DNA from 4 places in the Agrobacterium sp. 16-172Ci genome. Region 2 is predicted to be linked to each of the others. Evidence: riboswitches for the same ligand, from Rfam matches in the RefSeq annotation. Region 2 holds a riboswitch; each other region holds the start of a gene.
What was found. Region 2 has a riboswitch for cobalamin ahead of bluB (5,6-dimethylbenzimidazole synthase). Riboswitches for the same ligand answer to the same signal wherever they lie in the genome.
Positions count from the first base shown of each region.

Region 1: it holds a riboswitch for cobalamin, as region 2 does, so the genes downstream of both, ACQZ40_RS14575 (ABC transporter substrate-binding protein) here and bluB (5,6-dimethylbenzimidazole synthase) in region 2, are expected to answer to the same signal.
Region 3: it holds a riboswitch for cobalamin, as region 2 does, so the genes downstream of both, ACQZ40_RS03440 (DUF1636 family protein) here and bluB (5,6-dimethylbenzimidazole synthase) in region 2, are expected to answer to the same signal.
Region 4: it holds a riboswitch for cobalamin, as region 2 does, so the genes downstream of both, nrdH (glutaredoxin-like protein NrdH) here and bluB (5,6-dimethylbenzimidazole synthase) in region 2, are expected to answer to the same signal.

Region 1 is NZ_JBNWBW010000015.1:7,679-15,614, reverse strand. It holds gene ACQZ40_RS14585 (ABC transporter ATP-binding protein) at 1-543, opposite strand, end outside; gene ACQZ40_RS14580 (FecCD family ABC transporter permease) at 540-1,568, opposite strand; gene ACQZ40_RS14575 (ABC transporter substrate-binding protein) at 1,565-2,596, opposite strand; cobalamin riboswitch at 2,755-2,989, opposite strand; gene ACQZ40_RS14570 (GNAT family N-acetyltransferase) at 3,029-3,907, opposite strand; gene argE (acetylornithine deacetylase) at 4,111-5,235, shown strand; gene ACQZ40_RS14560 (2-hydroxyacid dehydrogenase) at 5,259-6,182, shown strand; gene ACQZ40_RS14555 (cupin domain-containing protein) at 6,209-6,565, shown strand; gene ACQZ40_RS14550 (GNAT family N-acetyltransferase) at 6,562-7,017, shown strand; gene ACQZ40_RS14545 (hydantoinase/oxoprolinase family protein) at 7,146-7,936, shown strand, end outside.
Region 2 is NZ_JBNWBW010000043.1:10,255-18,190, reverse strand. It holds gene ACQZ40_RS24875 (LTA synthase family protein) at 1-1,567, opposite strand, end outside; gene ACQZ40_RS24870 (NAD+ synthase) at 1,790-3,469, shown strand; gene ACQZ40_RS24865 (glyoxalase superfamily protein) at 3,712-4,089, opposite strand; gene ACQZ40_RS24860 (TolB family protein) at 4,281-5,111, shown strand; cobalamin riboswitch at 5,176-5,357, shown strand; gene bluB (5,6-dimethylbenzimidazole synthase) at 5,435-6,151, shown strand; gene ACQZ40_RS24850 (DUF2865 domain-containing protein) at 6,346-7,461, opposite strand; gene ACQZ40_RS24845 (NADP-dependent malic enzyme) at 7,598-7,936, opposite strand, start outside.
Region 3 is NZ_JBNWBW010000002.1:83,243-91,178, forward strand. It holds gene ACQZ40_RS03415 (L-fuconate dehydratase) at 1-36, shown strand, start outside; gene cobD (threonine-phosphate decarboxylase CobD) at 18-1,064, opposite strand; gene cbiB (adenosylcobinamide-phosphate synthase CbiB) at 1,063-2,028, shown strand; gene ACQZ40_RS03430 (cobyric acid synthase) at 2,015-3,472, opposite strand; gene cobO (cob(I)yrinic acid a,c-diamide adenosyltransferase) at 3,474-4,091, opposite strand; cobalamin riboswitch at 4,226-4,440, shown strand; gene ACQZ40_RS03440 (DUF1636 family protein) at 4,561-4,986, shown strand; gene cobW (cobalamin biosynthesis protein CobW) at 4,983-6,020, shown strand; gene cobN (cobaltochelatase subunit CobN) at 6,023-7,936, shown strand, end outside.
Region 4 is NZ_JBNWBW010000038.1:21,332-29,267, forward strand. It holds gene nrdF (class 1b ribonucleoside-diphosphate reductase subunit beta) at 1-927, opposite strand, end outside; gene nrdE (class 1b ribonucleoside-diphosphate reductase subunit alpha) at 943-3,129, opposite strand; gene nrdI (class Ib ribonucleoside-diphosphate reductase assembly flavoprotein NrdI) at 3,117-3,515, opposite strand; gene nrdH (glutaredoxin-like protein NrdH) at 3,528-3,749, opposite strand; cobalamin riboswitch at 4,005-4,228, opposite strand; gene ACQZ40_RS24240 (nucleoside triphosphate hydrolase) at 4,361-4,990, opposite strand; gene ACQZ40_RS24245 (ATP-binding cassette domain-containing protein) at 4,987-5,769, opposite strand; gene ACQZ40_RS24250 (ABC transporter permease) at 5,769-6,851, opposite strand; gene ACQZ40_RS24255 (sugar ABC transporter substrate-binding protein) at 7,075-7,936, opposite strand, start outside.

The DNA of each region.
Region 1 (7,936 bases), on a different contig from region 2:
CACCAGATCGAGCAGGCCGATCTGGTGGCCTATGTCGAGGTGGTTGGTCGGTTCGTCCAGAAGCAGGATATGCGGCTCCTGCGTCAATGCGCGGGCGATATGCAGGCGCTGGCGTTCGCCGCCGGAAAGATGGTGCCAGTTGCGCTCCGCCTTATCGGCCATATCGACATTGGCAAGTGCTGCATCAACAATGGCGTCATCCTGCTGCGACCAAGCGGAAAGCGGCCCGAGATAGGGCGTGCGCCCAAGCTCCACCGCCTGCCGTGCGGTGATCCGTTCGGTAGTTTCGGCCTGCTGCTCCACGAAGGCAAGCCGGCGGGCAAGGTCTCGCCGTCCCAATGAGGCAAGCGGCTCATCCCCGAGCGTAACGTGCCCCCGGCGCGGCTTGCGAATGCCTGCCAGCATGGAAAGCAGTGTGCTTTTGCCGGAACCGTTCGGTCCGATGATGCCGAGAAACTCACCCGAACCGACATCGAGCGAGACCCCACGCACAATATCGATATTGCCGGCATGGAAATGCAGGTCGTGGGCGGATAATTTCATGAACGCCCCCTCTTCTGCCCAAGGATGAAGGCAAAGGCGGGCGCGCCGACGAGCGCGGTGATGACGCCGATGGGCAGCACCTGCCCCGGAATGACAATGCGAGAGAGAATATCCGCGACGATCATGAAAACCGCGCCGGTCAGCGCCGTTACCGGCAGCAATATGCCATGGCGAACGCCGACGAAGATGCGCGCGGCATGCGGAATGACGAGGCCCACGAAGCCGATGGAGCCCACCAGCGACACCATCGCAGCCGTCATGATCGCCGAAACGGAGATCAGCACCGCATAGACCCAGCGCACCGGAATGCCGAGCGAGGCAGCAGCCTGACCGCCGAAGGCGAAGGCATCGAGCGCCCGAGCATACCAGAGACACACCGCAAGTCCCGCAAGACTGACCGGCAGCGCCAGCCAGACATCCGGCCAGCGCACCCCGGAGAGGTTGCCCAGCAGCCAGAACATGATGCCGCGCGCCTGTTCTGCATTGGCGGATTTGGTGACGATGAAAGAGGTCATGGCATTAAACAGCTGCGACCCGGCCACCCCGGCAAGAATGATGGCGCTGTTGCCGTGTCCCGCCCGCACCGCCAGAAGACTGACCAGCGAAAACGCAACGAAGGCACCAATAAGCGCCCCGGCCGGCATCGTCAGGAACCCCGCTCCGAAGCCAAGCAGCGCGACAGCGACGGCACCGGTGGAGGCGCCAGCGGAAATGCCGAGAATATAAGGATCGGCAAGCGGATTGCGCAGAAGCGATTGCAGCACCGCCCCGGCCAGCGCCAAAGAAGCGCCGCAACAGGCGGCGACGACCGCGCGGCTGAGACGATAACTCCAGACGATGCCCTCATCCAGCGGCTCCAGCGGATAGGCCGCATGGAAGACGCGGTTGGCGATTGTTTTCGCCACGACGTCGAAAGGAATGGCGGTCTCGCCGATGGCCGCCCCGGCCATCAGCGCGACGAGCAGCAGTGCGAGCGCAGCAAAAGCCAGCCCTACTCTGCCGAGATGGATGGAAAGACCGTTCACTTCGCGAGGCCGGCAGCCGAAATCGCCTCGGCCAGCGTTTCGATGCCTTCAATGGTGCGAATGGTCGGGTTCATCGCCTGCGCATCCATCTCGAACACATGACCTTCCTTGACGGCGGGCATGATGCTGGCCACGGGATCGGTGGCGAGGAACTTCAGCTTGACGGCGACATCGTCAGCCGGGAAACGGCGGCGATCCATCTTGCCGGCAACGATGATGGACGGATTTGCCTTGGCGATGGTTTCCCAGCCGACGGTCGGCCATTCTTCATCGCTTTCGATGACGTTCTTTAAGCCCAGCGCGGACATGATGTAGCCGGGAGCGCCATTGCGTCCAGCCACATAGGGATCGATATCCAGCTCGGCGCTGGAGAACCAGAAGACGGCCGAAAGCTTGCCATTTGCCGAGGCGATCTTGGCGCGGGCGGCTTCTTCACGCTTCTTCAGGTCGGCAACGACCTCTTCACCGCGATCCTGCACGTTGAAGATTTTGGCGAGATCGCGGATTTCCTGGTAGATCAGATCCATGGTGAAGACGGTGTTGCGCACGCCGTCGCCGCCGCCGGAGTTGTCCTTGCCCATGCAATCGGCGGGCGAGGTATAAACGGGAACGCCAAGCTCGGCGAATTGCGCCGGTGTTCCGACAACGCCTTCCGGACCGATCTGCCACTGGAACTGCGTCGTCACGAGGTCCGGATTCTTGCCGATGACCGCCTCGAAGCTCGGATCATTGTCAGCCAGACGCTCGACCCTGGCATTGGCCTCTTCGTAGCCCTTCAGAACCGGACCGATCCACAGCGCCGTGCCGACCACCTTGTCGGCGAGGCCGAGGAGGTAAAGAACCTCGGTCGTGCTCTGGCCGACGGACACGGTGCGGGCGGGCGCCTGCTTGAAGGTGATCTCCTGACCGCAGCTGTTGATCGTCAGGGGATAAGTGGTTTCGGCAGCATTGGCGCCGGCGACAGGCAAAGCCGCAAGCGCCGCGGCCAGAAAACCGGCATGGACCGGCAGGCGTCTAGAATGAAACATGTGTTCTCCAGTCGAAAGTAAATCTTATTCCAGAGCAGCAGGCGTCAGAACGCGCAGCAACAGCGGGACGTCTTGTACGGAGAACGGCAATAGGACGCAAACGAAATGTTATGAAATAACATTACAATCTCCTCCTCCGGGCTTCCCCGCCCGTAACGATGGTTTATATTTCGACGGCAGGTCTCCTGGCTCACGGATTTGCGTCACTCATCTGCCTTCCCGCATTCTGGAGAATACAGTGGCATAACGCCTTGAAGCGTCACGGGGATGAACGACAATCCGCTTACAGTTGCGGGGGCAGCCACGGCATTGGGCGAAAAAGATCGCCCGCACCATGTTCCCTATTAATCCCTTCGCCTTTCGGCTGCAGGAACCGTCGCTTTCTCACATAAGGGGCAAGAGGCGGGGCGTCAATTGCGATAGTGCCGCACCTCAGCACAAAGACGGGCTTGCCAGGGCGAAAATCTTTGCGGAACCGGAGCCTGCCGGTTGCAGCGCGCCTTTCGACATGACGGTGAGCGTTTCGATACCCACCAGCCCGGATTGCGTCAGAAACTCGGTCAGAAGACCGCTATCCCGCACGGTATCGAGACGGACAAGCTGATCGTCGAGATCGGAAAAATGTCGCCTCACCAACGCAATCGCATCCGCCTCGTCACCGGCGATGACCGGGCCGACAATATGGCCCCGCCCCGCCGCACGCCGCAATGCAAAGGCGGCAAGACGATCGGCCTCGAACAGGCCGTAACCCGTATTTTCCTGAACAAGGCGTTGCAGGACGCCCCGGCGCGAAACACCGAAAGCCGCCCGATCCAGATCCACCACGGCGGACAAATGATCCCAGGACAGCGGCTCGATTCTCTGCTTTCTTCCAAGCGTCTGCATCTCGGCAGGGCAACGTGCCTTGCCGCGCAGGAGATGTACTTTCTCCGTATCTCCGGCAAAACCCAGCCGTGCGAAAAGCCGTCGCGAGGCTTCCGTGGCGTTCAACCGCAGGGCGGCGTCAGGGTAGCCAGCAATGAGTTGGCCCACCAGCCATGGTGCAACGCCCTGCCCATGCAAACGGGGGGAAACGATGACCATGCCGACCGTCGCGAAAGCCTCATCATAAGGAAACAGCATTGCCGTTGCGACAACACGATCGATCTCGTCAAGCGCGACAAGGCCGACCCCGCACTGCCGCAGGAAACACCATTCGTTCGCGTGATATCGCCATCCGACAGCCATGGACAAAGCATGCAGATGATCGGCCTCCACATCGGCGATATCCACTGTCCGCAACTCGAAACTATCGACTTTGAGCAGCTCCATGACAAACGGCTCTCATTCCCTCCGGCGCGGAACCTAGATCCCGGCAGCCCAGCTCACGACATCCGAAGATAACCAGCCTCGCCAGCAGGAATTTTCCGAAAGCGCTGGAAGGACACAACAATCTACTGAAATCACCCGTATTTCAGCAGATAAACGCCGCAGGCCGCTCTAAGCTTTTCGGCGTTGAAGCGACGGAGACAGCCATGAACGCAATCGACATTCTGGAGCGTCTTGTCGGCTTCCCGTCGGTGGTCGGAACCGCCAATGGCGACATCGCCGGATGGATCGCCAATTATCTGGAAAGCCACGGCGCAAAAGTATCGCTGCTTGCCGGCCCGGAAGGCGACCGCGCCAATCTCTTCGCCAGCTTCGGCCCGACCGATGCCAGCGGATACATCCTTTCCGGCCATATGGATGTGGTGCCTGCCGGTGAGCCGGAATGGTCCTCCGATCCCTTTACGCTGGCAACCGAAGGCGAGCGTCTCTACGGACGCGGAACCACCGACATGAAAGGGTTTCTGGCCACGGTTCTCGCCGCAGCACCGGCATTTTCACGCATGGCGCTGAAGCGGCCCGTTCACATCGCCTTTTCCTATGACGAGGAGGCGGGCTGCCGTGGCGTTCCGCATCTCATCGCCCGCTTGCCGGAACTATGCGCAAAACCGGCGGGCGCAATCATCGGCGAACCGAGCAATCTGCGCGCCGTGCGCGCCCACAAGGGTAAGGCCGCCGCACGCATCACCATTCGCGGCCGCTCCGGCCATTCCTCGCGGCCGGATCAGGGCGTGAACGCCATTCATCTGATGACCGGCATCATGGCAAAGGCGGTCGAGACCGCACAGGCTCTCACCGAGGGGCCTTTCGAAGCGACATTCGAGCCGCCCTATTCCTCCCTGCAGATCGGCACGGCGAAAGGCGGACAGGCGATCAATATCATCCCCGATCTCTGCGCCATCGAACTGGAAGCGCGGGCGATTGCTGGCGTATCGCCGGTCGCCCTGCTCCAGCCGGTGCGCGACGGCGTCGAAGCGCTCGCCGCCAGGGGCATCGACATAGAATGGACGCCGATGAGCGATTATCCGGCGCTCTCCCTTGCCGCCGATGCGCCGCTCGTGAAGCTTCTGGAAGAATTGACCGACGCGCCCTGCATCGCCGCCGTCAGCTATGGCACGGAGGCCGGGCTTTTTCAGGCGGCCGGCATCGATGCCATCATCTGCGGCCCGGGCGATATCGGCCGCGCCCACAAGCCGGACGAATTCATAACGGCCGGTGAACTCTCGGCCTGCCAGTCAATGCTGGAAACACTGGCGAGCCGCTGCACGGTTTAAACCTTCGGAACCACGGATTTCAGATGACGTTCTTCTTCAATTCCGACGCGAAGCGCGGCGAGATTTTCCGGCAGGCTCTGGCCCGCGACCTGCCGGAACTACCTTTTTCGATGGATGCCAAAAGCGTCGATCCGGATGCGGTTCGGTACGTCATTACCTGGACCGTGCCTGATGATATCGGCCGCTACCGCAATCTCGAAATCCTGTTTTCCATCGGTGCGGGCGTCGATCAGTTTCACATCGACACCGTCCCTGCGCATGTGAAAGTCGTGCGCATGGTGGATGAAGGCATCATCCGCATGATGCAGGAATATGTGAGCCTCGGCGTGCTGGCGCTTCACCGCAACCTGCCGGTCTATTTGAAACAGCAGCGCCAGCAACTCTGGAAGGCCCTGCCGCAGCGTCAGGCGAAAGAGTGCCGGGTGGGCGTTCTCGGCCTCGGCATGCTGGGCGTTGCGGCGCTGGAACGGCTGAAACCCTTCGGTTTTCCGCTTTCCGGCTGGAGCCGTTCACCGCGCGAGATCGATGGTGTGACCTGCCATCATGGCGAAGCCGGATTGTCCACGATCCTTTCGACCAGCGATATTCTCGTTTGCCTGCTGCCGCTGACCGACGAAACGACGGGACTTCTGAATGGCGAACGCCTGGGGATGCTTCCCGAGGGTGCGGGGCTGGTTCACGCCGGGCGCGGCAAACAGCTCGACCACGACGCCCTCATCGATGCGCTGGACAGCGGCAGGCTTTCGGGTGCCGTGATCGACGTCACCGATCCGGAACCGCTTCCGGAAGACCACGCCTTCTGGACGCATCCGAAAATTCTCCTGACGCCGCACATCGCCAGCGTCACCCAGCCGCATTCGGCAGCACGCACCGTTGTCGAAAACATCAAACGATACCAGTCCGGCCTCGAGCCGCTCGGCCTCGTCGACCGCAATCGCGGATATTGATCATCCCGTTCCAGGAAAGGACACCCATGCCGCTTCTCAAGACCATCGACACGCACCCCGCCTTCGAACCGAAAGCCTCCAAGGCCCTGCCGGAACGCCTCATTTCCGGCGATCCGTCCTTCAAGACCTGGCCGCTGGACGAAGCCCGCAACGGCACCGTCCACACCGGCATATGGGAAGCGACGCCGGGCGAAAGCCGTTCGATCAAGGGCGAAACCTTCGAATTCTGCCATATTCTCGAAGGTGTCATCGAAATCACGCCGGAAGGCGGCGAACCGCTGCGTTATACGGCTGGCGACAGCTTCGTCATGAAGCCGGGCTTCGTCGGCGTGTGGAAAACCATTGAAACCGTCCGCAAGATCTATGTTACGGTGAACGGATGAACTGGGAACCGGCCATTTTCGAAATCGCCCGCGACGGCTATGTGCTGAGCACCGATCCGGCACGGGTGGATTTCGATCTGGTCCATGATTTTCTCGCCCGCGATTCCTACTGGGCGCAGGGAATGACCGCCGACCGGCTGAAGCGGGCGCTTTCGCATTCGCTGCCGGTCGGCGTTTACGCCCCCGACGGTTCCATGGCCGCCTTCGCCCGTCTGGTGACGGATTATGCCGTTTTCGGCTATCTGCGCGATGTCTTCACAGTGGAGGATCATCGCGGTCGCGGCCTTGCGTCCTGGATCGCCACCGAGATACGCAAACACCCGGAGCTTTCGACGGTATCGAGCTGGATGCTGGCGACCCGCGACGCCCATGGTGTTTACGAAAAGGCCGGTTATCGCGCCGCACCGCATCCCGAATATTACATGACGGTGCCGAAACCCGGCGAGGGTTAAACAACCCTCCCTATGGGTCACCCCGGCCATCCTCATAACCTGGGGCTATGACCCTTACTCCATAAATGCTTGGCCCTTTTCCGGTCCCGATGACAGCATCGTCCGCACTGGAAAAGGAGACGGAAGAGATGGGATATCGCATTGGCGTCGATGTTGGCGGGTCGTTTACGGATTTTGCCGTGTTCGACGATGGGACCGGCGCGCTTTCCACCCTGAAAGTGTTTTCCCGCCCCGATGCGCCCGGAGAAGAAATCCTTCTCGCGCTGGACACGCTGAAAAAGCGCGACGGCATCGAAGCGAAGGACGTTTCCTATTTCACCCATGGCACCACCGTCGGCGTCAACACCGTCATCCAGCGCAACGGCCAGAATGTCGCGCTGTTCACCACCGAAAACTTCGAGGACGTGCTGGGCGTTGCACGCCTGAAAATTCCGCAGATCCACAATCTCTATTCCGTGCGGCCGGAACCGCTCATCCCGCGCGAACGGGTTTTTGGCATAGCCGAGCGCATGCTGGCGACCGGCGAGGTAAAGCTCGCCCCGAACGAAGAGAATGTGGCGCAGGCTGTCGCCGGCGCACTTGCCGCCGGTTGCGACGGCATCGTGCTCGCCTTCCTGCATTCCTACCGCAATCCCGAAAACGAACAGGCCGTGAAGGCTATGATCGAACGCATCGCGCCGCAATTGCCGGTGGTCTCCTCTGCCGAGACATGGCCGATCATCCGCGAATATGAGCGCACCGTCACCGCCGTCATCAGCGGTTATGTCCAGCCGCGCGTCGCACATTACCTCGACCGTTTCGAAACGGTGCTGCGCGGGCAAGGCATTGCCTGCCCGCTGCTCATCACCAAGACCAATGGCGGTGTCATGGGCATCGATCAGGCGCGGCGGGAATGTGTGCAGATGATCCTCTCGGGCAC
Region 2 (7,936 bases):
GCGGCGCGCGGCGGCTGGCCACCATGCCCGGCATGTAGCCGCTTTCCACGAAGGTCTGGCCGAGCGGCGGCAGATGGTCGCCGAAGAGGACGACGATGGTTTCACGGTCGCGCTTCTTCGCCCAGCGCATCAGTTTCAGCAGCGCTTCGTCAGCTTCCGCCACCCCTTGCGAATAGGTGGCGAGCGCCTGCGAGGCCGAGGCGGATAGATCGCCTTCGACGCCGATGGTGTTTTCGGCGTAACGGGTCGCCTCGTAGGGACCATGTCCCTGAAGGGTGACGGCGAAGAGGAAGAGCGGGTTCTGCGCCTTTTCGGCCGTCGCCATGATCTCGTCCATCAGCGCATCGTCGGAGGCGAAGTTGCCGCGTTTTTCCATGGTTGGCAGCGTCTCTTCGGAGCGGAATTCCTCGAAGCCGAAATTCCTGTAGACCTGCTTGCGGTTCCAGAACCATTCCTGGAAGGGGTGCATGGCGATGGCGGAATAACCTTCGCCACGGAAGAAGCTGGCGAGCGAGGGCACCGGGCGGCGGATATATTGCTGATAGGGAATGCTGCCATAGGGCAGGAAGGCGTTGGAAAAGCCGGTCAGTGCCTCGAATTCCACATTCGCCGTCATGCCGCCGAATTCCGGGGAAAAGACGTTGCCGGACTGTTTGGCGCGGATCGTCGGCATGGGATCGGCGGAGAGGCTCACATTTTCCAGCCGCGTCGGATCCCACAGCGATTCGCTCATCAGCATGATGACATCGGGGTAATCGCCCTTGTTGGGGGCGAAGGCGGCGGGCTCGGAGGTCAGGTCGGCAATGGTGTTTTCGCCGTAACCCTGCGGCGCCGAGACATTGGCCATCGGAATATTGAAGGCAAAGGCCATCAGGAAGCCGTTATGGCGGTAATTTTCCTGCTGATCCCACATCATTGGAATGATGTTGAGGCGATCGCGCACCCAGGAATAATGCGAATAGTCCATAAGCGAGGCGAGACCCGCAAGAAGCGGCAGCGCCATCGCGAGACCGGCGGCGCGTTCGCGCAAGCTCAAGCCCGGTGAGTGGCGGCGCGCCAGCAGCCAGAGGCCCGTAAGTGCCGCAATCGTGGCGCAGATGCCGAGGGCGACGAGGGCTGCCGTCATCGGCTGGGCCTTCAGCATGGTCGGCAGAAGCTCGAGGATCTGCCGGCCGAACAGCAGGTCGGAGGGATAAAGCGGATCGGAAAGATAGGTCTGTTTCTGTGCCGAAATCAGCCCCGTCAGCGCGCAGAGCGGCGCAAGCGCGATCAGCGACAGGTAACGCCTGCCAAGAAGGGCATCCAGCGCCACGAGAAGGGCAAGCACGGCGGCAATGGTGGTCATGCCGGGGCGGGCGGAGGAGGTGAGGAAAGCGCCGACATCGGTGAGCGAACCGCGGGCGATCCACTCCAGCGCCACAACCAGCACGACGGACGCGACTGTCAGATTGGCAAGCGGATAGGCGATGCCCGAAAGCTTGGAAAGGCTCCTTGTCCATGCAGGCGAAAAGACAAAACCAGCCTTTTCGGAAGCCGTTGTTTTTGGCGCCGAATCTCTCAAACCCATACTCCGGTATTGCAGGCGGCACGGCCGATCCGGGGAGGTGAATCGGGTGTCGCAAAAGTGTCATGTAACTGTCACATAAGCGCGATGAACGCGACATGAACTTTGAAGAGTCTGGCCGGTGCGGCGATAACCTTAGCGTGAACGCGCGCGGCCGAAGCGTAACGGGCGTCGCCATGCAATTGCCGCGTTGCGGAGCGGCCACGGGCGCGGTATTGAAAAGCCATGAGCGACAGACACGATATAGAGAACCATCTCCGGATTGCCGTCGGGCAATTCAATCCCACCGTTGGCGACGTGGCGGGCAATCTCGCCAAGGCGCGCGAGGCAAGGGTCGATGCGGCGACGCAGGGCGCCGATCTTCTGCTTCTGACCGAGCTGTTCATATCAGGCTATCCGCCGGAAGATCTGGTGCTGAAGCCAGCTTTCCTGAAAGCATGCCTGAAAGCCGTGGAAGAGCTGGCGGCGGAAACTGCCGATGGCGGGCCGGGCGTCGTTATCGGTTTTCCGCGACAGGGTGAGGCGGGCCGGCACAATTCCGTGGCGCTTCTGGATGGCGGCAAGATCATCGCGCTGCGCGACAAGATCGACCTGCCCAATTACGGCGAATTCGACGAAAAACGCGTTTTCTCCGAAGGATCGATTTCCGGTCCCTATAATTTCCGTGGGGTCAGGATCGGTATTCCGATCTGCGAGGAAATCTGGAACGATATGGGTGTCTGCGAGACGCTGGCCGAAAGCGGGGCGGAAATCCTGCTGGTGCCGAACGGTTCGCCCTATTATCGCGGCAAGCTGGATGTGCGGCATCAGGTGGCGCTGCGGCAGGTTATCGAAAGCGGCCTGCCTCTCGTCTTCGCCAACCAGCTGGGCGGGCAGGATGAGCTGGTGTTCGACGGTGCAAGCTTCGGCTTCAATGCCGATAAGACGCTTGCCTTCCAGATGAGCCAGTTCGAGGCCACACTTGCCGTCACCGACTGGAAACGCACGGCAGACGGCTGGCATTGCGACAGCGGACCTTTCTCGAAGATTCCCGAAGGCGAGGAGGCGGATTACCGCGCCTGCATGCTGGGCTTCCGTGATTACGTCAACAAGAACGGCTTCAAGAGCGTGGTTCTCGGCCTTTCCGGCGGCATCGATTCGGCGATCTGTGCCGCCCTTGCCGTCGATGCGCTGGGCGAGGAGCGGGTGCGCTGCATCATGCTGCCTTACCGTTATACTTCGGAAGAATCGCTGAAGGATGCGGCCGATTGCGCCAAGGCGCTGGGCTGCCGTTACGACATCGTGCCGATCGTCGAGCCGGTGGAAGGATTCCTCTCGGCGCTTTCCGATCTCTTCGAAGGCACGGAAGAGGGCATTACCGAGGAAAACCTGCAGAGCCGCACGCGTGGCACGATTTTGATGGCCGTCTCGAACAAGTTCGGCTCCATGGTGGTGACGACGGGCAACAAGTCGGAAATGTCGGTGGGTTATGCCACGCTCTACGGCGACATGAATGGCGGTTTCAACCCCATCAAGGACCTCTACAAGATGCAGGTCTATGCCATTTCCAGCTGGCGCAACGCCCATGTGCCGCCGGGCGCGCTCGGCCCTTCCGGCGAAGTGATCCCGGCCAATATCATTTCCAAGGCCCCGTCGGCCGAATTGCGCCCCAACCAGACCGACCAGGATTCGCTGCCGCCCTATCCGGTGCTGGACGATATTCTGGAATGCCTTGTCGAGAAGGAAATGTCGGTCGAGGAAATTCTGGCGCGCGGTCATGATGTGGCGACCGTGCACCGGGTGGAGCATCTGCTCTATCTCGCCGAATACAAGCGCCGGCAATCGGCCCCGGGGGTGAAGATCACCAAGAAGAACTTTGGGCGTGACAGGCGTTATCCGATCACCAACCGGTTTCGGGATCGGTGATTGAAGGAAGACGCTGGTAGCGGATGTTTTGCCCGGCGTTGCCGCTCGTTTCTTCTCCCCGCCGGGGAGAAGGTGGCCCGAAGGGTCGGATGAGGGGGCAACGTTGCCGTAACTCACTACCCTTGCCCCCTCATCCCGCTACCGCGGACTTCTCCCCGGCGGGGAGAAGAAACAAGGGGCATGCGCTCGTTCCACAACATTAAACAAGCGGCGCGGAGAAAACCCCGCGCCGTTCACTTGTCTTAAATAGCCTGCCCCACATCGATGCGGTTGCCATCCGGGTCCTCAAACACAAAGGCGCGTAGGCCGTAATCCTTGTCCTGCAGGCCCTTGATGATGCGCAAGCCCTCACTCTTGCAAAGTGCGTGAAGCGCATCGACATCGCTCACCATCATATGCGCCACGTTGAAGGGCGCTGCCTTATGTGTGGGCTGCAATGTCAAGTGCAATTCGGCATTGCCCTGTTTGAGGATCATGAAGCCGACGGGAGTGCCGTTTTCGAAGGTTTTTGTGAAGCCCAGCACACCGACATAAAAGTCATGGGCTTTTTCGATATTTTTGACAGGAAGCATTGCGGCGATCCGGCCGAAGCGGATGCCGTGATCGGCGATGGTATTCATCGCGGAACCTCGGTTTTAGGAGAAACGGCAAGGGTCACGGACGGTGCCGGAGCGCTGGCGTTTTTTCCGGTTTGAATTTGCAGGACGGTGCCTGCCGCCCTAGGATCATAATCGAGGCGATGGTGGATGCAAACGGAATGTCTGCATTGCCGGGCGCTTTGAACGACACACGGACACGCCCGGGAGGCAGAATGCGCAGCTCCATCGAAATCTTCAACATCCGCACCCGGCAGATGCGGGTGGTGTGGCAGACGCCTGATCTCTTCGAAGCGCCGAACTGGTCGCCGGATGGAAAATATCTGCTGCTGAACAGCGAAGGTCTGCTTTACCGCCTGTCTCTTGCCGGTGATATCGCGCCGGAGAAGGTCGATACCGGCTTTGCCACGCTCTGCAACAATGATCACGGTATTTCGCCGGATGGATCGCTCTACGCCATTTCCGATAAGGTGGAATTTGGCAAGAGCGCCATCTATCTCATGGCCTCGACGGGCGGCGCGCCGCGGTTGATGACGAAAAATCTTCCCTCTTACTGGCATGGCTGGTCGCCGGATGGGAAAGGTTTTGCCTATTGCGGCATTCGCGATCAGGTCTTCGATATCTATTCGATGGATATAACAAGCGGCGTCGAGACGCGGCTGACCCATGGCGAGGGCCGCAATGACGGGCCGGATTATTCGCCTGACGGCGAGTGGATCTATTTCAATTCCAGCCGCACCGGGCGAATGCAGATCTGGCGCGTGCGGGTGGATGGCTCCGCCGTCGAGCGCATTACCGACAGTCCCTATGGCGACTGGTTTCCGCACCCGTCTCCCAAGGGAGACAAGGTGGTGTTCATTTCCTATGACGGCGACGTTTTCGACCATCCGCGCGATCTCGATGTGCGGGTGCGGCTGATGGATATGGATGGCGGCAATGTCGAGACGCTATTCGAACTTTTCGGCGGGCAGGGAACGATGAATTCGCCCAACTGGTCACCGGATGGGGATGAGTTCGCTTATGTCCGGTATTTTCCGGTGGAATGATGGGGGTGAGGCGGGCCACATTGCCGCACCACCGGCAGGATGCTTGCATTCGCAAACTTTTTTGCCCATAGCTTGCCTGTCAGGTGCCTGCCCTTGCGGCGGGAGAATCGGGAATCCGGTGAAAGACCGGAACGTGCCCAGCGCTGTGAGGCGGACGTTCTTTTTTAAAGCCACTGAAGCAATTCGGGAAGGCGAAAAGGGCGGATGAAGCCTAGTCAGAAGACCGGCCTGACGGGATAGACCGAACCGCGCGGACGGCGGCAGGTTGTTGTCGAGGCGGGGTGCGCATTTGCGCCCGGCCTTCGCATTGTTGGGGATAAACGATGCCAGCCGATTCGTCCGTAAACAATCCGCCCGGCGCCAGTTCGTTCGATCACGCGCTCTCGCCCGCCCGCCCGTTTTCCGGTGAGGAACGCGAGGCGATTTACCGCGCCATCGAGACCCGTCGTGATGTGCGCGACCAGTTCCTGCCGGACCCGCTGCCGGACGATCTGGTGGAGCGTCTTTTGAAGGCGGCCCATTCCGCGCCCTCGGTCGGTTTCATGCAGCCGTGGAATTTCACCCTCATCACCGATGGCGCGATCCGTCAGTCGGCCTTCGTGGCTTTCAGCCGCGCCAATGAGGAGGCGGCGGCGATGTTCACGGGCGAGCAGCAGGCGCTTTATCGCAGTCTCAAGCTTGAAGGCATCCGCAAGGCGCCGCTCAGCATCTGCGTCACCTGCGATCCGACGCGCGGCGGCAAGGTGGTGCTGGGCCGCACCCATAATCCGCGCACGGATGTCTATTCCACCGTCTGCGCCATCCAGAATCTCTGGCTCGCGGCACGCGCCGAAGGCATCGGTGTCGGCTGGGTCAGCATTTTCCACGATAGCGACATTCGCACCATTCTCGATATTCCCGGCCATATCGAAATCGTCGCGTGGCTTTGCCTCGGCCGTGTCGATGCGCTCTATAACGAGCCGGAACTGGCGGTGAAGGGCTGGCGGCAGCGCGTGCCGCTGGAGGAACTGGTGTTTCGTAACCGCTGGGGCGGGGTATAGAAGCGGAGACCTGTGAATAAGGCGGGACGTCGCCGCGTATTTCTTCTCCCCGTCGGGGAGAAGGTGGCCCGAAGGGTCGGATGAGGGGGCAACGCTAGCGGTATACGGAGAGCTCGCCCCCTCATCCCGCTGCCGCGGACTTCTCCCCCTTGGGGAGAAGAAGCAAGGGGCGCGCGCTCGCTCCGCGATGTATGTCACTGCTGCGGCTGTATACCCTTCAATGCCGGGTTCTTCAGGTCGATACGGCCTGTCTGGTCGGGCAGGAATTTAGGGCCTATGACGCGGACGCGGCTGTCGTTGGGGTCATAGTCGCGTTCGGGAACGGGCTGTTCCGGCGGCTTGGCGGCCTGTCGCTGTTCGGTGGGTTTCTCAGCCTTGTCACCTTGCAGTGATGGAATGGTGGTGATGCCGGAATAGGGTTTTTCGGGCTGCGGCCGGGCGGCCTCTTCCTGCTTTTGCATTTCCTTGTGATAGGCGGCCATGTTGCAGGCGCAGCCCGGCGCTTTTGCCGTGGCGTTCCTGTAGGCGAAGGCGGTTGGCAGGTCCCTGTAGGGCTTGCCTGTTTCCGCAGACACCATGTCGGCGGTTTCCTGATCCGTCATGGAATGGAAATAAAGCTCCGTCTCGGTGCCCGGACACATTTTCTCGCACTGCTCCGCCTGGGCGCGAAAATCAAGCGGCGAGGCATTGGACGCGATGGGGAAAAACGAGCCGTCGCAGGTGCGCACGCAGAGTGTGCGAAGCCCACCCTCGGCGGCAGCGTTGGGGTAGGGCGAAAGCCCCGCCTGTCCCGGCTCATCGTCGTTCTGCGGGCCATTCTGCCGAAAAGCGTCGGGATAACGCGTCACATCCGGAGGCGGAGGTAATTGTGTTTCCGTTTGTGGCATGGTGTTGCAGCCATTGGCATCGAGGGCGGCGAGAATGCGCTGCCGCCTGATGTCGCCGTCGTTGTCACGCGCGGCCGCCATGGCGTCGTCGCGGTCACGGATGATGGCGTCGCGCTCGCTTTCCGCTTCCGCCAGCGCATCGCCGATCTCGGCGCAGATACCGGCATTGGGATTGCCATAGACGATGACGCTGCCGGATGAGCAGCCGTAGCCGCGCAGGTCGTTCCTGATCTTGCGGATGACGATGTTCTGGCGGGCGAGCGCATTGGCATAACGCCGCACCTCGGCCGTATTGCCGACGACGCGGGGCGGTTCGCGCAATTGCGCATAAAGCGTATCGCAGACCTGATCCGCGAAGGCGGCGGCCGGGGCGAGGAAAACAAGGGGAAGCAGGAGGCCGATGATGCGGCTGCGGCGGGTCAATTGTTCGATCCGTTCGATGTCCCCGGCTGGTGGCAGGGGCGTTATACTTCACGACATCCGTGTTTCGGGAAGATAACATAAGCTGTTGCCGCAATGCGGCAACAGCCTGTTCAAAATTGCGTTAATGCGGCCTCTATCACACCGAAGGATGCGAGGCCTGCACCACGGCAAACGCCGCCATGTTGACCACGCCGCGCGAGGTGACGCTGGGCGACAGGATATGGGCGGGCAGGGCCGTGCCGAGCAGGATCGGGCCGACATGCAGGCCTTCCGTCAAGGTGCGGGTGACGCCGAGCGTGATGTTGGCGGCATCGAGGTTCGGGAAAACCAGAAGGTTCGCTTCGCCCGTCAGCACGCTGTTCGGCATGGCACGCTTGCGCAGCGCTTCCGAAAGGGCCGAACCGCCCTGCATTTCGCCATCCACTTCCAGTTCCGGTGCGGCTTCCTGCACGATCTTCAGGGCGCGGCGCATCTT
Region 3 (7,936 bases), on a different contig from region 2:
CCGGAGTCGATTGAGACCTATACCTTCGAGGAATAGTCAAAGGATGACAGCGCCTCCTCGAGCCGCTGCCACTCCGTTTCGCTACCGGGAAGGCCGAAACGCATGTCGTTCGGCCTTTCATCAAAAATGCGGACCAGAATACCGTGTCGGCCAAGATGGCTGAACAGGTCTGCGGCGCGTGTATCCCGCACCAGAGTAAACAGCGTTGTGCCACCGGCAATTGCCAGCCCCGCTTTCTCCAGCATGGCGTTCATGCGCCGGGCGTCTTCGGCAAGGTGCAGACGCATGGATGATTGCCATTTCCCATCCGCCAGAGCCTGCACCGCGATGTGCAGCGCCGGGCCGGAAACCGCCCAGGGGCCGAGCCTTGCCTCAAGTTCAGCAGCGATATCGGGCTGCGCAATCGCGAAACCCAGCCGAACGCCCGCCATGCCGTAAAACTTGCCGAAGGAGCGCAGGACCACCAGCGCCTCCTGACCGGCGGCATCTGCGAGGCTTTCGGCAAGTCCCGTCTCTATGAATGCTTCGTCCACGACGAGCAGTCCGCCCTTGCGGCGCATGGCGTCGGCCAGCGACAACAATGTGGCGCGATCCGTGATGCGACCATCGGGATTATTGGGATTGACCACCACGGCATAGTCGTGAGCCGACATCGCCTCGATGTTTTCCACCTCGGTCATAGCCAGTCCGGCCAAGCGTGCGGTCCGGGCATGTTCCGCGTAGGCTGGTGAAAGTACTGCGCCGCTCTTGGCCCCGCGGGCGATAGCGATCTGGGCCAGCAATGGCATCAGCATCTGGGTGCCGGGAGAAAGCGCCACAAGCCGGGCGGAGGGCGCACGGAAATGGGTTGCGGCCAGATGTTTCAATTCTTCGGCGGCGTCCGGTTCCGGCAGGCGGGCGAATGCGCTGGCGGGGATCGGCGAATGAGGATAGGAGTGCGGATTGATCCCGGTCGAAAGGTCGATCCATGGTTCCGGCGCTTCAGGAAACAGCAGACGCGCCCTGCCGAGATTGCCGCCGTGACGGATCGCAGCTTTCGCCTTTTCTGGTACTGTCTCGCCCATGTTCTTTGCTCTCGCTTTCCTGTCGCTCGTCATCGAACGCCTGACCGGCTATCCGGACTGGCTGTTCAAACGCATCGGCCATCCCGTCACCTGGATCGGTTCGCTTATCGCGCTGCTGGACAAAAAATGGAACCGGGAGAGCGCGTCATTTTCACAGCGCAAGGGGGCAGGGGTGGCGGCCCTCGTTGTTTTTGTCGGGCTCACGCTGTTTGTCGCATGGTTAGTGCAATCCGTTCTGCTTTTCCTGCCCTTCGGCCTTTTGCTGGTCGCCGTGCTTGGCGCTTCGCTCCCGGCGCAGAAAAGTCTCGAGCAGCATGTGGAGGCTGTCGCCACTGCGCTGGAACGCGAGGGTGTGGAAGGTGGCCGTAAGGCGGTATCGATGATCGTCGGGCGCGATCCGCAAAAGCTGGACGAGGCGGCAATCTGCAGGGCGGCCATCGAAAGTCTGGCAGAGAATTTTTCCGACGGCATCGTTGCGCCCGCCTTCTGGCTCGGTCTCCTGGGGCTGCCGGGCGGTGCGGCTTACAAGGCGATCAATACGGCCGACAGCATGATCGGTCATCGCTCACCCCGCCATGAGGCCTTCGGCTGGGCCTCCGCCCGGCTGGACGATCTGGTCAATCTGCCGGCCTCACGGCTGAGCGGCGGTCTTTTCGTGGTTGCCGCGTTTTTTGTTAAGGGTGCATCACCCGGCGGGGCCATTGCCGCGATACGTCGCGATGCCCATCATCACCGTTCTCCCAATGCCGGCTGGCCGGAGGCGGCGCTGGCCGGCGCTCTCGGCTTTGCGCTCGCAGGGCCGCGCTCCTATGGCGGGCAGATGATCGAGGCGCGTTTCATGGGCGAAGGCGGCAGGTCGGCGCTGGTCGCCGGCGATATTCGCACGGCGCTGGGGCTTGCGCGGGTTGCCGACCTGTTGTTGATCGGCCTGCTGGGACTTCTGGCGATCCTTATCGCGCTATAGCAAGCAGACGGTCGAGATCGAGGTGCTGTTCCATATGCGCTGCGAGGCGATCAAGAACGGCGTCCACCTGTCCATCGTAGTTCAGTTCCGTGTTCTGTCCGCCAAGCCGCTCAAGCCACGCGCTGCGTTGGCGGTCATCTGAAAACAGGCCGTGAATATAAGTGCCGAAGATGCGGCCGTCAGGCGACACAGCGCCGTCTTCATGCCCATCAATTTTTGAAAACGGCAGGCTGTCGGTTCCGCTCGTGGTTTCACCGACATGCATTTCATAGCCGGATAAATCAATTCCGTCGAAACTTCTCCCTGTAACGGAAACCAGCCTTTTGTTGCCCGTCAGAACAGTGTCGACATCCAGCAGGCCGAGCCCGTCGACTGTTGCCGGCGGTCCTTCGATGCCTTCGGGATCGGCAACGGTTTTTCCAAGCATCTGGTAGCCGCCGCAGAGGCCCAGAACATGGCCGCCGCGTCTCACATGCGCCTTGATATCAATGTCGAGCCCCGTATTTTTCAGCACGGCAAGATCGGCGATGGTGGCTTTCGAGCCGCAAAGCAGCACCAGCCGGCAGTCGGCGGGAATGGTTTCGCCCGGCCGCACGCGGATCAGTTCGACATCCGGTTCCATGTCCAGCGGATCGAGATCATCGAAATTGGAAATATGCGGCAGGATCGGTACGGCGATGCGGATCTTCGCGCCAGGTTTCCGTTCAGCCGGGCCGGAAAGCCCGAGAGCATCTTCAGCCGGCAGCTTCGCGGCATCGGAAAAATGCGGCAGGAGCCCGATAGAGGCCCAGCCGGTTTTTTCCGCAATTATTCGCATGCCGTCTGAAAACAGGGCCGGATCCCCGCGAAAGCGATTGACGATAAAACCTTCGATCATCGCCGCGTCTTCAGCTTCGAGTACGGCTTTCGTGCCGACAAGGCTGGCGATGACGCCGCCCCGGTCGATATCGCCGATCAGTATCACAGGCGCGTCCGCAGCTCTGGCAAAACCCATATTGGCGATGTCATTGGCACGCAGGTTGATTTCGGAAGCGCTGCCCGCGCCTTCCACCAGCACCAGATCGGCCTGTTGTTTCAGGCGGTTGAAGCTTTCGAGCACACGCGGCATCAGCCCGGCCTTCATGTGCTGATAATCGGCCGCTTTGGCATTGCCGGCGATCTTGCCCTGCACCACCACCTGGGCGCCGGTCTCGCTCTGTGGCTTCAGGAGCACCGGGTTCATATGCACGGAAAGCGGCACGCCCGCTGCGCGAGCCTGCAGCGCCTGCGCGCGGCCAATCTCGCCGCCATCGGCGGTCACCGCCGCATTGTTCGACATGTTCTGCGGTTTGAACGGCATGACGGACAGGCCGCGCCTGACGAAGGCGCGGGCAAGGCCGGCAACCATCAGCGATTTGCCGACATCCGAGCCGGTTCCCTGAAACATCAGCACGCGTGCAGCCATATCAGAATTCTATCCCTGCCTGCGCCTTTACGCCCGCCTTGAAGTGATGTTTCACGAGGGTCATTTCCGTCACCATATCGGCCGCGTCGATGAGCGGTTGCTTGGCATTGCGGCCGGTGACGATGACATGCAGATCGGGCCTGCGGCTGGAAAGCGTTTCGACCACGTCCTCCAGCGGCAGGTAATCGTAACGGAGTGCGATGTTCAGCTCATCGAGGATCAGCAGGCCGATGGTCTCGTCGGCCATCAGGATTTTGGCTTCTTCCCAGGCCTTTGCCGCCGCTGAGATGTCGCGTTTCAAATCCTGCGTGTCCCAGGTGAACCCCTCGCCCATGGTGCGCCACACGACCCTGTCGCCGAACAAAGTCAGCGCCTGCTGTTCTCCCGTCGACCATGCGCCCTTGATGAATTGAACGACGCCGACCCGCCGCCCGGTGCCGAGCATGCGCAGGGCAAGGCCGAATGCGGCGGTGGATTTGCCCTTGCCGGGACCGGTATTGATCATCAGCAGACCTTTTTCGATGGTCTTTTCCGCAACTTCGGCGTCCTGCACCGTCTTGCGGTTGACCATTTTCTGCCGGTGACGTTCGGCTTCGCTGTCGCTGATGTCGCGTGTCATCGCGTTTTCCTTTTCATCCAGCGGCGCGGGACCCGGTGCCCCCGCCATTCGGAGCGGCGACTATACCCAATTTGCCGCACCCGGCAATGTGCGGGCCACAGGGCCGCGGCATTGACCCCCACGCCCGTTCAGCCTAAGGGTAACGAACTGACGGTCTTTTCCCGGCAACGGGAAAAGCTAAGAGGGAACACGGTTCCAGCCCGACTACCGGGTCATTCCGTGGCTGCCCCCGCAACTGTAAGCGGTAAGCCCGCACCGTAAAGCCACTGGACACCTCAACGGGTTCGGGAAGGCGGTGTCAGGGTGTAAAGCCGCGAGCCAGGAGACCTGCCGTTTCAGGAAAAACGTCTGCCGGGCGGGGTGCTCCGGTCAGTCGGTTAGATCGAACATCCGGTTTGCGCCTGTCCGCATACCGTATTCGACATCCGCACCCCCGAGATTTTTTGCAAGGCGCGGGAAGCGATACGGTTTGGATATTTCAGCAACATCTTCATGTGCAGGCGGAAACACGCAGGACGAAACGGCGTCCGGCGTGACCGTCTTCGTTTGCAGAAGCTGTCGCGATGAAGCCGATCCCAATGCCGAACCGCGCCCCGGTTCGCGTTTCGCCGATGCCGTCCTCGCAAAAGCGGAGGAAACGGGCGTCACCGTTCGTTCCGTCAACTGCCTCGCCAATTGCAAGCGCGGGCTTAGTGCCGTGCTGCGCAGCGCCAATGGCTGGTCCTATGTCTTCGGCGGGCTGACGACCGGTGACGCGGAAGATTTGCTGACCGGCGCACGGCTGCTGGCTGCCGCCCCCGACGGCCTGATGCCCTGGCGCGGCCGCCCCGAACCCCTAAAGCGCGGCATGGTGGCGCGCATTCCCCCATTCGATTTTACCGAGGAGAGATCATGAGCACCCTTCTGGACCGCGTTCCCTGCACCATCGTCACCGGCTTTCTGGGGGCTGGCAAAACCACGCTGCTGCGCGGCCTTCTCGAAAAGCTGGACGGCAAGCGGCTGGCGATCATCGTCAACGAATTCGGCGATATCGGCATCGATGGCGAGATTCTCAAAGGTTGCGGTATTGAAAGCTGCCCGGAAGAAAACATCGTCGAACTGGCCAATGGCTGCATCTGCTGCACGGTGGCGGATGATTTCCAGCCCGCCATCGAACAGATTCTGAGCCGTCAGCCGAAGGTGGAGCATATCCTCATCGAAACCTCGGGCCTCGCCCTGCCGAAGCCGCTGGTGCTGGCCTTCCAGTGGCCGGCGATCAAGAGCCGGGTGACGGTGGACGCCGTCGTGGCCGTGGTGGATGGCGCCGCCCTTGCTGAAGGGCAGGTGGCGCACGACATGGAAGCACTCGCGGCCCAACGGGCCAATGACGAGGCGCTCGATCACGATGACCCGGTCGAAGAGGTTTTCGAGGATCAGGTCGCCTGCGCCGATCTTATCGTGCTGACCAAGGCCGATCTTCTTGACGATGCCGGCCTCAACAAGGCCAAGGCGCATGTTCTCGAACATCTGCCGAAGGCGGCAAAGATCGTCGTGGCTTCCAATGGCGCCATCGACCCCGCCGTGCTGATCGGTCTTGGCCTTGCGGTGGAAGAGGACATCGAAAACCGCCGTACCCACCATGACGGTGAACTCGACCACGAGCATGACGATTTCGACAGCTTCGTCATCGATCTGCCGGCCGTGACCGATCCGGACGCGCTGGCAGCCCGTATCGCCGAGACGGCTGCTGCGGAAAATGTCCTGCGCATCAAGGGCTTCATCGAGGTTTCCGCAAAGCCGATGCGGCTGCAGGTGCAGGCTGTCGGCAGTCGCGTCAACCATTATTACGACCGGCCCTGGGCCGCGGGTGAGGAACGCCGCAGCCGCCTCGTCGTCATCGGGGAAAAGGGCATCAACCGCGAAAAGATCGAACAGATGCTGGCCGCCTGACGATGCACATCCTCGCCACCACATCCTCGTCTCTGGACGACCTGATCGAGCCGGTTGATCTCAACCAGCCCCGGTCGGATGTGGTGGTGCTGTCTTTTTCGGCAAGCGATCTGGCCGGCTTGGAACAGGCCTGGCGGCGAACACAGGTTGCGCTCCCCTCCGTGTCAGCCGCCAACCTCTCCGAGCTTCGACATCCCATGTCGGTCGATCTCTGGATCGAAAAGACGGCAGAACATGCCAGGGTTATTCTTATCCGGATTCTCGGTGGTGCGGAACGCTGGCGTTACGGTGTCGATCAGCTTTCCATTCTTGCGCGCAGGCGCGGCATCAAGCTTCTGCTTTTGCCGGGTGAGTGCAGCGAAAGGGACGAGAAACTGGAAGCGGCCTCGACCGTCGATCGGCGGATTTTGGCCTCGGTCCTCTCCTTCTTCCGTGAGGGCGGGCAGGAGAATATGGATCGGCTTGCCCTTGGTCTCGCCGCTCTTGCAAGGGGCGAGGCATGGCCGGATATTGAAGCCGAACCGCTGCCGAAAGCCGGTTTTTACCGGCCTGGCACGGGCGTTGTGGATAGGACGGAAGCCTGCGCGGGTTTTCCTGCCGGTGCGCCCGTTCTGCCCATTCTTTTTTACCGTTCCATGCTTCTGGCGGCAGATGCTGCACCGGTGGATGCGCTTTTCGAGGCGCTCTCGCAGCGCGGTTTTGCACCCTTGCCGATTTTTGTCAGTGGTCTGAAGGATGGCGAGGCGATCCGTTTTCTCGAAACGGTTCTGCCCGATCTGAAGCCCGCCACCATCATTGCCGCCACCGCCTTCGCCAGCCAGACGGATGACAATGACACAACGCTGTTCGACCGTCTCGGCGTGCCGGTGTTTCAGGTGGTGATGGCGACGACGCGGCGGGACGGATGGGCGGAAAACGCGCGGGGTCTCAATCCTTCCGATCTTGCCATGCATGTCGTCCTGCCGGAACTGGATGGCCGGATTCTCGCCGGTGCGATTTCTTTCAAACAGGCGCGCGTGGATGGCGGCGCGAGTTTGCTCAATGTACCCGAGGCTGATCGCGTCGAGCAGGTGGCAAATCGCATCGCCGCTTTCCTGCGGCTGAGGAATGCCCTTCCACGGGATCGCCGCATCGTCATTCTGATGCCCGATTATCCCGGTGCGGCACCTGGGCGAACCGGTTATGCCGTCGGTCTCGATGTGCCGCAAAGCGTTCTCGAAATGCTGCACGATCTTGCCGGGGCCGGTTATACGGTCAAGGATATTCCTAAGACCGCGCGGGCGCTGCTCGACTGTGTCGAACAGCAGGAAGCGGCAATTGATCTTTCCACCTACGAGGCTTTTTTCTCCGCCTTGCCGTCGGCATCTGCCGGGTCCATGAATGCGACATGGGGCGCGGCAACCGATGACGATGCACTCGTCGATGGCGCATTCCGGTTACGCATCGCCCGTTTCGGCGAAGTGTTCGTGGCGCTAGCACCTGACAGGGGCCGCAATGAGGATCGTCGGGCGGACTACCACGACCCTGTCCTGCCGCCGCGTCACGCGCTTGTTGCTTTCGGTGCATGGATGCAGCGGATTGCGGGTGCACATGCCATCGTGCATGTTGGCGCGCATGGAACGCTGGAATGGCTGCCGGGCAAGACGGTGGCGCTTTCCCGCAATTGTTTTCCCGAAATCGTCACCGGCTCGCTGCCGGTCGTCTATCCGTTCATCGTTTCCAATCCGGGCGAGGCGGCGGTCGCCAAGCGACGGATCGCGGCCGTGACCATCGGCCATGTCCCACCTGTGCTGGTCAATGCCGGGCTTTCGCCGGAACAGTCGGCGCTGGAGCAGCTGGTCGATGAATATGCGCAGGCGGATGGTCTGGATCGTCGCCGGCGTGACCGGCTGGCGAAACTGATCGTCGAGAAGGCG
Region 4 (7,936 bases), on a different contig from region 2:
ATAAGAGGAGCCGGAACCGGAAAAGAAGTCGTGGTTCTCATCGGCATTGGGCGAGAGCGCCGAAAGGATCGCGGGGTTAACCCGGCAGGCCTCGGCCGGAAACAGCGCCTCATAACCCAGATTCATCAGGGCTTTGTTGGCGTTGTAATGCAGGAACTGCTTGACGTCCTCCGTCAGGCCGACGCCGTCATAAAGGTCTTCGGTATATTTCGCCTCATTGTCGTAAAGTTCGAGCAGGAGATCGAAGGCGAAATCCTTGATCTCCTGTCTCTGCGTTTCGCTGAGACGCTCCAGCGCCCGCTGGAACTTGTAGCCGATATAATAGCCATGCACGGCCTCATCGCGGATGATGAGGCGGATCAAATCCGCCGTATTGGTGAGCTTGGCGCGGCTTGACCAGAACATCGGCAGATAGAAGCCGGAATAGAACAGGAAACTTTCCAGAAACACGCTGGCGATTTTTTTCTTCAACGGATCGCCGCTGTCATATTCCCGCATGATGAGCGCGGATTTACGCTGCAGAAATTCGTTTTCCTCCGACCAGCGATAGGCGTCGTCAACGTCAGGGGTGAGGCACAGCGTCGAGAAGATCGAGGAATAGGAGCGGGCGTGCACGGCCTCCATGAAGGAGATGTTGGAAAGCACCGCCTCCTCATGCGGCGTTGCCGAATCCGCCATCAGGCGCACGGCGCCGACACCGTTCTGGATGGTGTCGAGCAATGTCAGGCCGGTGAAGACACGGATTGTCAGTTTCTGCTCTTCCGGCTTCAGCGTTCCCCAGGAGGGGATGTCATTGGAGAGCGGCACCTTTTCCGGCAGCCAGAAATTCGAGGTCAGGCGGTTCCAGACTTCGAGGTCCTTGTCGTCCTCGATGCGGTTCCAGTTGACCGCACGAATGCGGGACACGGGTTTTACGGCGATATTCATTGTCTTGTCCTCAATTCAGAGCGTGCAGGAAACGCAGCCCTGAACCTGCGTGCCTTCCAGCGCCATCTGGCGCAAACGGATGTAGTAGATGGTCTTGATGCCCTTCTTCCAGGCGTAGATCTGCGCCCGGTTGATATCGCGCGTCGTTGCCGTATCGCGGAAGAACAGCGTCAGCGACAGGCCCTGATCGACATGCTGGGTCGCGGCTGCATAGGTGTCTATGATCTTTTCCGGGCCGATTTCATAGGCGTCCTGATAATATTCGAGATTGTCGTTCGAGAGATAGGAAGCCGGGTAATAAACGCGGCCGATCTTGCCCTCTTTGCGGATTTCGATCTTCGAGACGATCGGATGAATGGAGGAAGTGGAGTGGTTGATATAGGAGATCGAACCGGTGGGCGGTACGGCCTGAAGGTTCTGGTTATAGAGACCTGACGCCATGACGTCCTGCTTCAAAGCCTTCCAGTCCTCCTGCGTCGGAATGGCGATACCGGCTTTTTCGAACAGCTCACGGACCTTTTCCGTCGCAGGCAACCATTCCCGGTCGGTATATTTGTCGAAATATTCACCCGAGGCATATTTGGAGTTCTCAAAGCCCTTGAAGCTCTGGCCCCTTTCCACCGCCAGCCGGTTGCTGGCGCGGATGGCGTGATAGGTGACGGTGTAGAAATAGATATTGGTGAAATCGACGCCTTCTTCGGAGCCGTAGAAGATGCGTTCGCGCGCCAGATAGCCGTGCAGGTTCATCTGGCCTAGCCCGATGGCGTGGCTGGCATCATTGCCCTTTTCCACCGAAGGAACGGAGGAAATATGGCTCATATCCGACACCGCCGTCAGCGCACGGATGGAGGTCTCGATGGTCTTGCCGAAATCGGCCGAATCCATCGCCGAGGCGATGTTCAGCGAGCCGAGATTGCAGGAGATATCCTTGCCCATATGGCTATAGGAAAGATCGGCATTAAATTCGCTTGCCTCGCTGACCTGCAGGATTTCCGAGCAGAGATTGCTCATGCTGATGCGGCCGGCAACCGGATTGGCGCGGTTCACCGTATCTTCAAACATGATGTAGGGGTAACCGCTCTCGAACTGGATTTCGGCGATCACCTGGAAGAATTCGCGCGCCTTGATCTTCTTCTTGCGGATGCGGCTATCGGCGACCATTTCCTGGTATTTTTCGGTGACCGAAATCTCGGTCAACGGCACGCCATAGACCCGCTCCACATCATAGGGCGAAAACAGATACATATCCTCGTTGTTGCGGGCGAGTTCGAAGGTGATGTCGGGGATCACCACGCCGAGTGACAGGGTCTTGATGCGGATTTTCTCGTCGGCATTTTCGCGCTTGGTGTCGAGGAAGCGCATGATATCCGGATGGTGAGCATGCAGATAGACCGCGCCGGCACCCTGACGCGCACCAAGCTGGTTGGCGTAGGAAAAACTGTCTTCCAGCAGCTTCATGACGGGAATAACGCCGGACGACTGGTTTTCGATCTGTTTGATCGGCGCGCCGAATTCGCGAATATTGGTCAAGGACAGCGCCACGCCGCCGCCGCGCTTGGAAAGCTGCAGGGCCGAATTGATGGAGCGGCCGATGCTTTCCATATTGTCTTCCACACGCAGCAGAAAACATGAAACCAGCTCACCGCGGCTCTTCTTGCCGGCGTTGAGGAATGTCGGCGTTGCCGGCTGGAAGCGGCCTGAAATGATTTCATCGACCAGATTGCGCGCAAGCTGCTCATCACCGCGCGCAAGGGCCAGCGCCACCATGCAGACGCGATCCTCGTAACGCTCCAGATAACGTTTTCCGTCGAAGGTCTTCAGCGTGTAGGAGGTGTAATATTTGAAGGCGCCGAGAAAGGTCGGAAAGCGGAATTTCCGGGCATAGGCCTCGTCATAGAGGTCGCGGACGAAATTGAAGGAATACTGGTCCAGCACCTCCTGCTCGTAATATCCCTCCGTCACCAGATAATCTAGCTTTTCCCGAAGGTTATGGAAAAACACGGTGTTCTGGTTGACGTGCTGGAGGAAATATTGCCGGGCGGCAAGGCGATCCTTGTCGAGCTGGATCTTTCCGTTCTCATCGTAAAGGTTCAGCATCGCGTTCAGCGCGTGGTAGTCCAGAGCCGCATCGAGCGGTTTCTGGGTTGCTGTTGCCGGCTGTTTGGCGTCCTTGCGCATGGCGCTTGAGGTCAGCGTGTCCAAAATCGTTCCAATCCATGTTTGACGTTGGCGACATCTTCCTCCGTGCCAAGAAGCTCGAAGCGATAGAGAAACGGCACGGCGCATTTGCGCGAGACGATATCTCCGGCGGATGCGAAAGCTGCGCCAAAATTCGTGTTTCCCGCCGCGATAACGCCGCGAATGAGGTTTCGGTTGGAGGGCTCGTTCAAGAACCGGATGACCGGTTTCGGCACGGCCCCTTTGGTGCCCCCCCCCCCATAGGTGGGTGTGACCAGCACATAGGGCTCCGACACATGCGGTACGTCGTCCTCCGCGCCGAGCGGCAGGCGAAACAGACGCCGTCCCAGTTTCAGAAGGAAACGATGGGTGTTTTCAGAGCGGCTGGAATAATAGACGATCAGGCCCATCGCCCCTCCACCTCAGCTGATCGAGCCGATCATATCCGGCCGGAAACCCGCCCAATGGCGCTCACCGGCGACGACCACGGGCACCTGCATATAGCCGAGGCCACGGACATGATCGAGCGCATCCGCATCTTCGGAAATATCGATGATCTCATAGGAGACACCGATGCGGTCGAGGGCGCGGTAAGTGGCAGTGCACTGGACGCAGGCGGGCTTGCTGTAAACGGTGACGGTCATAATTTCCTCTCTCGAAGCCGGTTTCGGACACGGCTCAACATTGCCGATTGCAATCGCAATCGGGCGGCGATGGATCTGTCATTAAGGTGGGCGTGCGCGGCTCTAGCCGCGTAAAATCGCTCTCTACGCCGACGAGCGCAGCAACTCAAACAAATGCACTGGCATGACTTCACCCCGAAGCTTGTTCTGGAGGGGGCAGAAAAGGGCGCACGCAAATCATTTGCGTCATACACCTTCCTCCGGACACCCCGCCCGTGGACGTTTGCGCTCAAGGCAGGTCTCCTGACTTGCGGGTCACAACATCTATTCCGGCCTTCCCGAAGCTTTCGGCTCCAGTGACCCAAATCGGAACGATGCTCACCGCTTACAGTTGCGGGGGCAGTTTCGGCCTTGCTCCACCATGATGGCGTTACGCACCGAATTCCCGTCTTAGCTCCCAACCCTTGCGAATCGGAAGAACCTCGAACACCACATATAGTATATGAGGAAATTTTCGCGTCAATGAATAGACACACAAAAGCCCCACCCTGTGGATCAAAAAGATTCAACACATGGTCAACAAAGGCTTAACGGCACGAGCGCGCCGACGCTCAAACAGAAAATGCGTTAGTCTATTCCCAGATGTCGATATGAATATCGGCGGGACGGGCGTTTTCGATCACCCTTTTTCCGTTCGGAAGATCGTTTTCGAAAAGTTTGGCGTGGATCGCAGCCTCGTCGAGACCATAGCCCTGCCACCTTTTCCGTAGCCTCTCCTCAAGCACGTCGACGGACGGCCCTACAAAAACGGTGAGGTCGAAGCTTTTGGAAAGAGTTGTCCACGGCGCCTCGTCCAGCAGCAGATAATTGCCTTCAGCAAGGATAAAGCGTGTTTCCGGCGCAATCGCCCGGGCGGACGCTATGGCGATTTCACGGGAACGGTCGAAAACCGGAACAAGCACCTCCTGCCCGCCCCTGCGGACGGCGGAGACGATATCGAGGAAACCGCGCACGTCGAAGGTTTCGGGTGCGCCCTTTCGCGGCAGCAGCCCGCGCCCTTCAAGGATGCCATTGTCCATATGGAAGCCGTCCATGGGCAGCACGGCGGCCGTTTCGCCCCGTGCCAGCAAAGCATCACAAAGGGCATCCGCCAGCGTGGATTTGCCGGCCCCAGGGGGACCGGCAATAGCGACGATAAAACGGGATCTACCTTCTGCCCGCCGAAGAACGTCTTCGGCGATGGTTTCAAGCTTCAGCGTCATGCGGCAAGCGTTTCCTTCGGCGCTTCCTTGGCGCCGGTCATGAAGGCGACGGCGTCGGACATGGAGTAGTCCTTCGGATTGATAACGCACAGGCGCTTGCCGAGCCGGTGGATATGGATGCGATCCGCAACCTCGAAGACATGCGGCATGTTGTGCGAGATGAGGACGATCGGCAGGCCGCGCGAACGCACGTCCAGAATAAGCTCCAGAACACGCCGGCTTTCCTTCACGCCGAGTGCTGCCGTCGGCTCGTCGAGGATAACGACCTTGGAGCCGAAGGCGGCTGCACGCGCCACCGCCACACCCTGACGCTGACCCCCGGAGAGGGTTTCCACCGCCTGATTGATGTTCTGGATCGTCATCAGGCCGAGTTCCGACAGTTTCTCCCGGGCGAATTTTTCCATGGCCGGGCGGTCAAGGGCGCGGAAGAGGCTGCCCTGAATGCCGGGTTTACGGATTTCGCGGCCGAGAAACATATTGTCGGCTATGGAAAGCGCCGGCGACAACGCGAGGTTCTGATAGACCGTCTCTATGCCAGCCTTGCGCGCCTCTATCGGCGAGCGGAACTGCACGGGCTGGCCTTCCAGCCGGATTTCCCCTTCATCGGGTGTCACCGCACCGGAAATCGCCTTGATGAGAGAAGATTTGCCAGCGCCGTTATCGCCGATCACCGCCAGGATTTCGCCCGGATAGAGATCGAAATCGGCATGGTCGAGGGCGGTCACACGACCATAGCGCTTGACGAGATTGCGTGCTGTGAGAATGGGTTCTTTTGCCATCAGCCTGCTACCTTTCTGATCCACTGGTCGATTGCGACAGCCATGATGATGAGGACGCCGATCAACAGATAGGTCCATTGCGGGTCTGTTCCGATAAGCCTGAGGCCGAGCGAAAAGACGCCGACGATCAGGGCGCCGAAGATCATGCCCATGATGGAGCCACGTCCACCGAACAGCGAAAGGCCGCCGATAACCACCGCAGTGATGGATTCGATATTGGCGAATTGACCGGCTGTCGGCGAAACCGAGCCGATGCGGCCGATCAAGGCCCAGCCGGCGAAGGCGCAGATGAGACCCGACAGCGTGTAAACGGTGGTCAGCATGCGCTTGACGTTGACACCGGCAAGTTCGGCGGCATCCGGATCGTCACCGACAGCATAAAGATGGCGACCCCAGGCGGTGCGGTTCAGCACATACCAGAGCAGGGCGACGAGCAGGACCATTGCGATGACGCCATAGGTGAAGACCGCGCCGCCGACCCGGATATTGGCGCCGAAGAATTGCAGGATCGGCGCCTGCTGGGCGATATCCTGGGCGCGGATAGTTTCGTTTGCGGAATAGAGGAAGTTGGTCGCCAATACGATCTGCCACATGCCTAGCGTGACGATGAAGGGCGGCAGGCGCATGCGCGAGACCAGAATGCCGTTGATGAAGCCGCAAAATGCGCCGACGGCAAGGCCACAGAGAATGGAAAGTTCCGCCGGCAAGCCGTAACGGAAGGTGAACTGTCCCATGACAACGGAAGACAGGACCATAATCGCGCCGACCGACAGATCGATGCCCGCCGTCAGGATGACCAGCGACTGCGCCGCGCCGACAATACCGACGATGGCGACCTGCTGCAGAATAAGGGTCAGCGTGAAGGCCGAGAAAAACTTGCCGCCGAGAAGCAGGCCGAAAACAATCAGCGACAGCACCAGAACGATAAGCGGAACGGCCGCCGGGCTGGAGTGGAGAAAGTGCTGCAGTTTTTCCAGCACACTCTTGTCGTGCGTATCGAAAGCAGCGACCTGCGTCGAACTTCCCGAAAGCACTTTTTCAAATTCATTATGCGGCTGAGCCCGCACCGGCTGATCGCTCATGGATTTTCCTCCCGATCGCTCTATCGCACCAGCCCTGACACCGGGCCTATCTCCAAAGAGAATGATGCATAGATTTCAAAGTGTTGTGAAGCGGCCTATGCTATCCCCGCAGGACGCCTGACGCGCTCGTTTGTTCCTTTGTCCGATCCCCCGGATCGTGCCTGAATCATTCTCGTCCAAGGGCGGGGGCACGAATGCCCCCGCGGGTTTCAACGGCGAGGCATCAGCCCCAGCACTTGTTGAGACCTTCCTTCGTATCGATGGAGTCGAGGCCCTTGACCGGCTTGTCGGTTACCAGCGTCACGCCGGTATCGACGAAGTTCTTGCCTTCAGTCGGCTTCGGCTTTTCACCGGTGTCGGCAAACTTCTTGACGGCTTCCACGCCAAGCGCCGCCATCAGCAGCGGATATTGCTGCGAGGTCGCGCCGATCACGCCTTCCGCGACGTTCTTGACGCCCGGGCAACCGCCATCGACGGAAACGATCAGAACATCCTTTTCACGGCCGACCGCCTTCAACGCCTCATAAGCGCCGGCAGCCGCAGGTTCATTGATGGTATGGACGACGTTGATGGTCGGGTCCTTCTGCAGCAGATTTTCCATCGCCGCGCGGCCGCCTTCTTCGTTACCATTGGTGACATCATGGCCGACGATACGCGGATCGTTTTCATCGCCGATCTTGTTGATGTCCTTCACGTCAATGCCAAAGCCCTTCATGAAGCCCTGGTTGCGCAGCACATCCACCGTCGGCTGGGAGGGGGTAAGGTTAAGGAAGGCGATTTTCGCATCTTTTGCCTTGTCGCCGAGGCTGCCGGCAGCCCATTTGCCGATCAGCTCACCAGCCAGAAGATTGTCCGTGGCGAAGGTGGAATCGGCGGCATCGACGGGTTCCAGCGGCGTATCGAGCGCAATGACCAGAAGACCGGCATCACGCGCCTTCTGAACGGCCGGAACGATACCCTTGGTGTCCGATGCGGTGATCAGGATACCCTTGGCGCCATCGGCAATGCAGGTCTCGATGGCCGCTACCTGGCTTTCGGAATCGCCGTCGATCTTGCCGGCATAGGATTTCAGCGTCACGCCAAGT